2 linked regions of the Undibacterium sp. 5I1 genome follow. The protein of the gene in region 2 interacts with the protein of the main gene of each other region in a pairwise test. Links are inferred from orthologs where the notes say so. Each region holds a gene or a part of one and is shown on either strand. Other genes may lie near its edges.

Evidence for each region. Proteins that work in one complex are often made in the same cells at the same time.
Region 1: the proteins of secB (region 2) and RGU72_RS18315 interact in binary tests that used the Escherichia coli proteins (3 or more experiments, as listed by UniProt). The link is inferred for Undibacterium sp. 5I1 from one-to-one orthologs.

Annotation. Positions count from the first base shown.
Region 1 is NZ_JAVIWI010000001.1:4,172,039-4,177,136, reverse strand. Bases 1,336-4,259 are described here. They hold RGU72_RS18315 (response regulator transcription factor), read right to left. Parts: upstream 3,181-4,259; coding sequence 2,491-3,180; downstream 1,336-2,490. Other genes in these bases: RGU72_RS18310 (Tex family protein), read left to right, coding at 3,917-4,259; RGU72_RS18320 (ATP-binding protein), read right to left, coding at 1,336-2,487. Also shown: RGU72_RS18330 (disulfide bond formation protein B), read left to right, coding at 1-144; prmC (peptide chain release factor N(5)-glutamine methyltransferase), read left to right, coding at 307-1,137; more of RGU72_RS18320, read right to left, coding at 1,180-1,335; more of RGU72_RS18310, read left to right, coding at 4,260-5,098. UniProt on the Escherichia coli protein: Response regulator member of the two-component regulatory system CpxA/CpxR which responds to envelope stress response by activating expression of downstream genes including cpxP, degP, dsbA and ppiA.
Region 2 is NZ_JAVIWI010000001.1:3,971,191-3,976,231, forward strand. Bases 2,175-5,041 are described here. They hold secB (protein-export chaperone SecB), read left to right. Parts: upstream 2,175-3,295; coding sequence 3,296-3,787; downstream 3,788-5,041. Other genes in these bases: RGU72_RS17385 (rhodanese-like domain-containing protein), read left to right, coding at 2,238-2,639; grxC (glutaredoxin 3), read left to right, coding at 2,725-2,988; RGU72_RS17400 (SH3 domain-containing protein), read left to right, coding at 3,896-4,342; RGU72_RS17405 (NAD(P)H-dependent glycerol-3-phosphate dehydrogenase), read left to right, coding at 4,514-5,041. Outside these bases: RGU72_RS17375 (murein hydrolase activator EnvC family protein), read right to left, coding at 1-985; gpmA (2,3-diphosphoglycerate-dependent phosphoglycerate mutase), read right to left, coding at 1,106-1,852. UniProt on the Escherichia coli protein: One of the proteins required for the normal export of some preproteins out of the cell cytoplasm. It is a molecular chaperone that binds to a subset of precursor proteins, maintaining them in a translocation-competent state.

The DNA of each region.
Region 1 (5,098 bases), 200 kb from region 2 along the record:
GAAACACCTTATGAACCGATTTTGGGTTTATCCATACCAGCGTGGTCAGCCGTATGGTTTGGCACTTTTTCAATTGCGCTCTTGGTTATCCTTATTCAAAACCGTAAAGCGCAAAGGCGCCATTTATTTAGAAGTCTGCGGTGATTAGTTCATATTGAAAACAGGCTTGCCAGTTTTAGAATTACGATCTACATCATTAGCGCAATATCACAAAAAATCTCGACTATATTACCCACCAAGCAGCAAGCGAACAGATACCGACATGTCGATTTCTATAGCAACTTTTTTACTGAATCGGACATAAAAATGGAATGGATTAAAGAAGGCATCACGCTTGCCGACTGCCAAAAAGCAGGCCCTCTGGATTTGATCGACACTCGCATTTTATTGATGCATGCACTAGGCTTAAGCCGGATACAACTGGTCACCCAGTCGGAGATGCAGCTCACCGCTGCGCAAGCGCAGCTAGTCGGCGATCTGCTGCAACGTCGTTATGATGGTGAGCCAATTGCCTATCTGATCGGTGAGCGAGAATTTTTTGGTTTGCCTTTCCACATCACTGCAGATGTTTTAATCCCCCGACCAGATACAGAATTATTAGTCGAGCTGGCAATTCAGCATACGCCGCAAAATAGTCGCGTTCTGGATATGGGTACAGGCTCGGGCGCAATCGCGATTGCAATTGCACATCAACGGCGTGATACGCATGTCAGCGCAACGGATATCAGCGCAGCTGCGGTAGCAGTAGCACAAAAAAATGCTGGCAGAAATGTCCCTGACGCGAACATGCATATTTGTGAAAGTGACTGGTATAGCGCACTCGCAGGTCAGCATTTTCATACGATCGTAGCCAATCCGCCTTATATCCAAAAAGATGATCTTCATCTGAGTCAGGGCGATTTGCGCTTTGAGCCGACGGTCGCTTTGACCGACCATGCAGATGGTTTAACTAACTATCGGCATATCATCAAGAATGCAGCAGAACATCTGCATCCTCAAGGCTGGCTGCTGATGGAGCATGGCTACAACCAAGCGCAAGCGGTACGTGATTTATTGACACAGCATGGTTTTATTGAGGTGCAAAGCTGGCTTGATTTATCGGGAATCGATCGCGTCAGTGGCGGTCGCCTGAAGTAAGCAAGCGGTAATTCAGTCGTAACTCCCGCCGCAAAAGTATCCTCAGATATTGCCAGGATGCTCAGGATTACGTAGCGATAATCTAATCTCTACGCACAATCCGCCGTCCTTGCGATTGGAGGCTGAAATACTACCACCATGGGCGAGGATGACGCGCTGAGCGATGGCTAGGCCCAAGCCATAACCATCATCACCCCGGGTATTGGGGCTGTTGTTGGTACTGTTATTGACGTTACTATCGAGCTCTGTACTAAGGCTAGTATTTAAACTAGAGGTCGAGTTACTACCGCGATAAAAAGGCTCAAAAATCGCCTGCAACTCATCCTCTGGTACGCCTTGTCCTTGATCCAATATACGGATCAATAACTCCTGGTCCGCTGATAACAACTGCACCTCAAAAGTAATGATGCCAAGCTTGGCAGTATGTTTGATTGCATTACGGACGACATTTTCAAGGGCGCGATACAGCAATTCATAGCGCCCTTGCAGCATAATGTTGCCACCCAAGGTGACACTCGAAAAAACCAATTGCTTGTGTTTGGACTCTGCCTCAAATCCTGCGTTATCCACCACTTCCGCCAGCAATTCATCAATCTGAATCGCGTCCATGCTAGCCATGACACCAGCCTCAATCCGCGACAAGGTGAGTAACTCCCCCACCAGCTTATCCATCCTTACCGCTTCGCGCTCTACCCGCTCCATGGTGGCCTCGACGCGCTCCGGCTGTTGGCGCGCTAATCCGATCGCCGCTTGCAAACGAGCCAGAGGTGAACGCAACTCGTGCGATACATCGTGCAACAGCCGGCGCTGACTTTCCATTAATTTGGAAAGCTGTTCTGCCATATTGTCAAATTCACGCCCCAGATCAGCCAACTCATCGCGCCGTCGTCCCATGCTACTGCCAACCCGTGTTTGTAAATTACCCGCAGCCAAAGAGAGAAAAGCAGAACGCAAATTACGAATAGGTTTGGAGGTGTACCAGGCCAGCAAAGCGGCAAATAACAGACTAACGATTAAGGCGGCCACCATGGGAACAAACGCAGAAAACCCATCAGGTGGATAAGCTGAATGCAGCCGGTGGCGACGTAAATGCGGCGGCAAATTGTCGTCCTGCTCTGGCCACATTCTCAGCTGATCCGGGTTCGGCGGAACGTACGATTCTGTCGTGGAACTAGCACTACTAGCACTAGCGCCAGTTTCAAGATGCAATTGCATGTGTTCACGAATTCCCGCAGCGAGCATCGCTTGTTCGCTTTGATGTCGCAGCGATAGAGTAACGCCAATCCCGACAATACCCGTGACTTGTGCCAGCCAGATAAAAAAGAAAAACTTCCAGAACAGACGCCCCACCGCCTACTCCTTAGTCAGCAAGTAACCTTGACGATAGACGGTCTGAATGATCGTACGTCCATCAATTAGAGGGCCAAATTTTTGGCGGATGCTGCTGATATGGACATCGATATTACGATCAAATCGCGCGAGCGGACGACCCAATCCCTGTTCTGATAAATCCGTTTTGCTGACGGTATGACCAGCATTTTTTGCCAGTACCTCCAATAAGCTGAACTCTGTACTGGTCAAATCCAGATGCTTGCCATCCCAATCTGCGCGACGCTGCGCCTGCCAGATCGTTAATGAACCAATGACCAGCGGATGCGCCTGCGCTTCGGTACCGGCAACGACTTGTGTACGTCGCAAAATCGCACGAATCCTTGCCAGCAATTCACGCGGGGTGCATGGCTTGGGGACATAATCATCTGCGCCCAATTCCAGACCGATAATGCGATCGACGTCATCGCCTTTAGCGGTCAACATCAAGACGGGCAAACGACTTTCTGCACGAATCCGTCGCAAAGCCTCAATCCCGTTCATACGCGGCATCATTACATCCAGCACCATAATGGCGTAATCCCCCATTAAAGCTTCTGCAACGGCTCGTTCGCCATCATGCACGGTCGTAATGAGATAGCCTTCACGCTCTAGGTATTCTTTGAGCATATCAACTAATTCAACATCATCATCTGCGAGTAAAACTTGGGTCATGTAAAACCTTGTTGTAAAGCGTGGCGTTGAAGGTGGCTAACAGAGTGGCTTATAGAGTGACTTTTAGGGCGGCGGCAAGAATATGATAGGACACATCGCCACCTGTGTGGAGCAGCTTGTACCGAGGCAAACTAAATTCGCTAAACGAAATCATCGAATTATCCTAAAAACGGCAGCTGAGGAGCCGAAAAAGGGGCAATCAGGTTCGTAGTGCTCTCACCAAAACCGTGACGCTGAAAACACTGAAATGATTCAATTGAATCAAATACTAATTAGTACTGACAAGTACTGACAAGCGGTCAACTGCCTTTTGTAGGATTATCATACCTAAAATACCGACTCGGCTAGGATTAGGCAACGATGATTTACCCAGTTTTACAGCAAATACTTGCCTCACGGACAAACTATCATCGATATCCAATATCGGTTTCCGGCAATCCGGCGTAGAAAAAAACTAGATTTTGTCCCGCTCGCACCTTGAAGTCGCTTGCTTATAGCCATCATTCAAAAAATAAAACCTACACATACTGAGGGTAGGTATATCAATATAAAAATGAATTGTCCATATCTTAATTGGACAATACGTGATTATTTTTAGATACTCCCTATATTATTCATATTATCGGCTTGACTACTGCGACTACAGCGTGATGTCAAGACTGGTGCAATCACACAGAGCGCGTATCATCTGCGACTTGATTTTAATTCTCAGAGTTTATCTCTCATACCATTATTTATGCTGCCTTCCATCGAACAACGTCTCGCCCTAGAACTTGCCGCCAAACCAGTACAAGTGGCTGCTGCTATTGCCCTGCTGGATGAAGGCGCGACCGTGCCTTTTATTGCGCGTTATCGCAAAGAGGCGACCGGCGGTTTGGACGATATCCAATTGCGCTTGTTAGAAGAGCGTCTGCGCTATCTGCGCGAGCTCGAAGACCGTCGCTCTGCGATCATTTCTTCGATTGAAGAACAAGGCAAGATGACCCCGGTGCTGCTCGATGCAATCACGCATGCCGAAGACAAAACCCGACTCGAAGATTTATATTTGCCGTACAAACTCAAGCGCCGCACCAAGGCACAGATTGCAATTGAAGCGGGCTTGCAAGATTTGGCCGATGCCTTGCTGGCTGACCCGGGCAAGAATCCAGAAGAAGAAGCTGCCGCCTATTTAAAAGCGCCCTTCAGCACCAGCAATGGCGACAATCCGGGCGTGGCCGATACCAAGGCAGCGCTTGATGGTGCACGCCAGATTCTGATGGAACGCTTTGCCGAAGATGCGTCCTTATTGCAAGCGATCCGCGAATACCTGCTGGACCACGGCATTGTCGAATCCAAAGTCGTCGCAGGTAAGGAAGAAGCTGGCGCCAAGTTTGCCGACTATTTCGATTACTCCGAAACCTTGGGCACCATTCCATCACACCGCGCCCTAGCGATGTTCCGCGGACGCCGCGAAGAAATGCTGGCGGTCACTTTGCGCCTGGATACAGAAGAAGAAAAGCCAAAATGGGATGCGCCGCTCAATCCTTGTGAAAGCCGTATCGCCGCTAAGTTTGGCGTCAGCAATATCGGTCGCCCTGCCGACAAATGGTTAGCCGACACGGTGCGCTGGAGCTGGCGCGTCAAAGTATTTATGCATCTGGAAACCGAATTGATGGGCAATCTGCGTGAGAAGGCTGAAGTCGAAGCGATTCACGTATTTGCCTTGAATTTAAAAGCCCTGTTGCTGGCCGCCCCGGCTGGGCCACGCGCCACTATGGGACTCGATCCCGGTCTGCGTACTGGCGTCAAAGTGGCGATCGTTGATGCCACTGGCAAGGTCATGGAATACGCCACCATTTATCCGCATCAGCCGCGTAACGATTGGGATGGATCACTGCATGTATTGGCGCAGTTGGCGGCGAAACATAATGTCTCTTTA
Region 2 (5,041 bases):
TTAATTCCCCTTTTACTGGCAATCGTAGTTGTCCTTTTAACTTGCTAAAATTGCCGTCAAAACTGGTCGCTATTGGTGTTTGCTCATTTTTTTCGATCACTTTACTCGGAGGTTCGTCATCGTCGATCGCATCAGGATTGGTCGGCTTACCGGATTTTTTATTTTTCAGTGCTTTTTCTTGAGCGAGTTTTTCCAGGCGCTGTTTTTCTTTTTGTTTTGCTAATTGTGCTGCGCGTTCTTGTTCTGCTTTGATTTGTTCCGCAATCAATTTATTTAATTGTGTGACCAGATTGCCGAGGCGTTGCTCATCTTTTTGCAGATTGTCGGCCTCTTTCTTTTGCGCGTGTAGTTTGTCGGCCAATTGCGCTAACAAGGTGCTACGTTTTTTCTTCTCGCCCTCTAAGGCTTTTTTATGCGTGATTTCTTCTTGCGCGATTTCGTCCAGATCGTCTTTAGCGTCTTGCTCTTCTTTGGCATTTTTTTGTACTGCGGCCAGGCTGGTGCGCAAGCCCTCTATCATTTTGGCCTGGGTTTGCGAGACATAACCCATGTATTGCAAATCACGATTGATACGGTTGGGATTGTCGCCCGATAGTAGTAGCTTGATGCGGTCGCTGTCGCCACGCATATATTGATGACGCAAAAAATCCGAGAGCTGCTTTTTTTGCTGCTCGACCTTGGCGCTGAGTCTGCTCTGTTCGGCTAATAATTGTTGCAGGCGGGTCTGGGTCTCGTTTTGCTCAGTTTGCAAATCGCGCAAAGAACGATTGGCTTCAGAAATGGCTTGCTCAGAATCAGCCAGTGCATCGCTAGCTTTGTCTTTGGCAGACTCCGTTTTATTAATATCTTTTTTGAGTGCTTGCAGCTTTTGCTGTAACTCAGTGCGCTGCGCTTCGACTTGATTTTTTTGTGTCGTGCGGGCATGACTAGCTGCTTGAGCGGGCTTACTTAGTCCGCAGAATAAACTGAACAAACTACCAAGCATCAGCAGGCACAAGCCCAGCGGCACCCGTGAAGAGTACGCTGGCCTGGTGCCTGTGTTTACTTTGTCTGCTTTGGTGTTGGTGTGCGTCACTGCGTTCAGCATCAAGGTCTTATCATGGTCTTACTTCGATTTCCCTTGGCTGGCAACTGCTTGCAATGCAGCTTCAATCGCGGATTGATCGCCCAGATAGTAATGCTTGATCGGTTTTAAGTCGGCATCCAACTCATACACCAGCGGTTGCCCGTTAGGTATATTTAAGCTGACGATATCTGCATCGCTGATGCCATCTAACATTTTGATCAAGGCGCGCAAACTATTGCCATGGGCACTGATGATGATACGTTTGCCGGCACGGATGGCGGGTGCAATTGTGTCGTCCCATGCAGGCATTACGCGATCTACCGTGTCTTTTAAACATTCAGTCAGCGGGATTTGTGAGCGTGTTAAACCAGCATAGCGAGGATCGTTGAACGACGTGCGGGGGTCATTTTCTGGCAAAGGATTGGGCGGTGTATCGTAGCTACGACGCCATACCAATACTTGTTCATCGCCATACTGGGCGGCTGTTTCTGCTTTATTTAAACCTTGCAAAGCACCGTAATGGCGTTCATTCAAACGCCAGTCGTGTACCACGGGCAACCACATCAGATCCATTTCATCCAGCGTACCCCACAGTGTGCGGATAGCGCGTTTAAGGACGGAGGTGTAAGCCACATCAAACATAAAACCGGCTTCTTTTAATACTTTGCCTGCCTGGCGCGCTTCTGCTACGCCTTTTTCAGTCAGATCAACGTCGGTCCAGCCAGTAAAACGATTATCAAGATTCCAGGTGGATTCGCCGTGGCGCATCAAAACGATTTTGTACATGGTGTAATGAAGTGTGATTAAAAAGAAGTTTGGAGTTAAGGACTTACGCAAAACCGCCCCGACTGCGTTGTAGCTCACTTTCGAACAAAGTAAGGTACTAAAGTACTGTCTTCGTCGCTACGCCTTGCCGGGACAATTTTCCGTAAGTCCTTCAATGCAAAACAGGAGAGCAGCAACTACAACAGCATCTATTTTATAATGGGCGCGTTCTTTAAAACCATTTATAACAGGGAACTTCTAAAAACCCTTTAATCGAGATGCAGCGCTAGGCGCAAAACGTGGCAATACGTCGGTATTGCGAGGCTTTGCAACGACGCGATGCGCTCGAGTATGGGGTTTTTAGAAGTTTCCAACGATCTATAACCATATTACCCATTGGAATACTGTGAAATTCTTAATTGAAAACATCTGGATGATTGCCGTCGCCCTTATTTCTGGCGGTGCTTTGTTGTTCCCTGTACTGCAACGTCGTGGCGCCAAGCTAACGCAATTGCAGGCAACGCAAGTCATGAACCAGGGTAAAACTGTCGTGTTAGATGTACGTGACGCAGAAGAATTTGCTGCCGGTCATTTGCCAAACGCCAAAAATATTCCTCTAAGCGATTTGTCTAGCCGCGTAAAAGAACTAGAAAAATCAAAAAACAGTACCATCATTACTGTATGCGAGCGCGGTGTGCGGTCTGCATCAGCGGTTGGCGTACTGAAAAAGGCTGGATTTGAGCAAGTGTTTAGCCTTGAAGGTGGCGTTTCTGCTTGGAAAACCCAAGGATTGCCAACAGTGAAGTAATTGCCGGATGATAAGTAAGTCAGTTCGGTGAATAATTGAATAAATCATTAAAATACGTAGATATTTAAGTTAGCAGGAGAAAATCATGACAGCGCATGTCGTAATGTATAGCACCGCAGTTTGCCCATATTGCACGATGGCAGAGCGCCTGCTGAAGTCAAAAGGTGTGGACGAGATTGAGAAAATCCGTGTCGATCTGGACCCGGTTGTGCGCGAAAACATGATGCAAAAGACCGGCCGCCGGACAGTACCGCAGATTTACATCGGCGAAACGCATGTCGGCGGTTTCGACGATTTGTCGGCGCTGGATCGTACTGGCAAGCTGGAAGCTTTATTAAATCCCGCTTGATCAGGCGATGAATCGGCTTTGATCTGACTGCGGTTTTGCTCAATCAGAGCTGTTTTGCTGGCGTGTAACACAGTGCTTTCCTTGCCAGAGCCTTAATAAAATGTCATCGCATTGACAAATCAATCAGCAAAAATCACTTAAATAGCAGATTTTTGCTGATTTTGCATTTCACTTGGTAGAATAACGCGCCGCGATCTTGAAATGGCTTAAATCAGCTTTATCTACAGCTAGATCTATAGCTCTACCTACAGCCATCTCGCTGTTCATTAATTGTTATTAATCTTTTAGAATTTTTAGAAAGTCTCACATGTCTGACGAAAATCTGCAGCCCGTATTTCAAATTCAACGCGTTTATCTGAAAGATTTGTCGCTTGAACAGCCAAACTCCCCAGCTATTTTTCTGGAACAAGAAGCACCAACGATCGAAGTCGCTCTGGATGTCAGCGCAGCGCCATTAGCCGACGGTATCGTTGAGTCCATCGTGACTGTAACAGTGACTGCTAAGGTCAATGATAAAGTTGCTTTCCTGGTTGAAGGCAAGCAAGCAGGTATTTTTGAAGCACGCAATATTCCTGCAGATCAGTTAGATCCACTGCTGGGTATTGGTTGCCCAAATATTATCTATCCTTACCTGCGCGCCAATATTGCTGATGTGATTTCCCGTGCGGGTTTCCCACCAGTACATTTGTCTGAAATCAATTTTGAAGCTTTCTACCAACAGCGTTTGCAAAATATCGCTGAACAGCAAGCTAAATTGCAAGCTGAAGGCGGCGAACAAACGCCCGCAACGACACACTAATTGCGTGTGATCGAGTATTAGCCCGGTGAGCTGGTTAATGACTAAATTAGCTTAGTTAATTGACTTAGCTAATTGACTTAGCTGATCGGGTTTAAAGTGGAAATTACTATGCGTCGTTCTCTGATTTTATCTGTACTGTTAGGTATCGCTTCTTGGTCTGGCATCGCCCAGGCCTTAGAGTTTAGAGCTATCGGTGCGTCCCCCGTGATTTTGTATGATGCGCCATCGACCAAGGGCGGCAAGGTGTATGTTGCGCCGCGCGGCATGCCAGTGGAAGTGATTTTGACTTATGGCACCTGGAGCAAAGTACGCGACATGGGTGGCGATTTAAGCTGGGTAGAATCAAAAGAATTGGTCGCGCGTCGCAATGTCGTTGTACGTGTCGCCAATGTCAAAGCCCACTCGGCTGCGGATGAAGCCTCGCCTATGGTGTTTAGCGCAGACAAAAATGTGTTGCTGGAAATGGCCGAGCCGGTGTCATCAGGATGGGTCAAAGTAAAGCACCGCGATGGACAGATTGGCTATGTCAAAGTGTCTGAAGTCTGGGGCGTGTAGCAGGCTGCAAGGCGATCGAAAAAAGGACAGCATGCTGTCCTTTTTTATATACTCCCCTCATTTATAAGAAAATATGCCCTATTGTCCAGTGAATATTTGGACGGTTAATAAATACTGTATGGGGTATATATCCAATCTTTATCTGTATTTTCACAACGAGGTCAGGCAATCATGAACATAAGCGTACTTGGCGCTGGTGCCTGGGGCAGTGCATTAGCGATTTCTCTTGCCACTAAAAATCAGGTGTTGCTTTGGGGACGCAAGCCCGAGCTGATGCAGCAAATGCAGACTCAGCGCGAAAACCAGACCTATCTTGCGGGCTGTCCTTTCCCTCCAGATTTACAAGCCACAGCCGATTTTGAGCAGGCTATGGCGCATGCAAGTTCGGCAGACGGCTTGTTGATCATTGCCACCTCAGTATCTGGCTTACGGCCTTTATTGCAGCAATGTCTGCCATTTCAGCCGAAGCATGTGGTCTGGTTGTGCAAAGGCTTTGAAGAGGGCACGCAACTGTTACCGCATCAAGTGGTGCGTCAGGTTTTAGGCGGTGCGGTGCAGGCGGGCGCTTTATCTGGTCCCTCATTCGCGCAAGAGGTTGCTAAGGGTTTGCCGTGTGCACTGACCATCGCTTCTACCTCAGCAGAGCTTTGCCAAAAAGTCGTCAGTGCGGTGCATGGGAATGCGATTCGGGTGTACTCC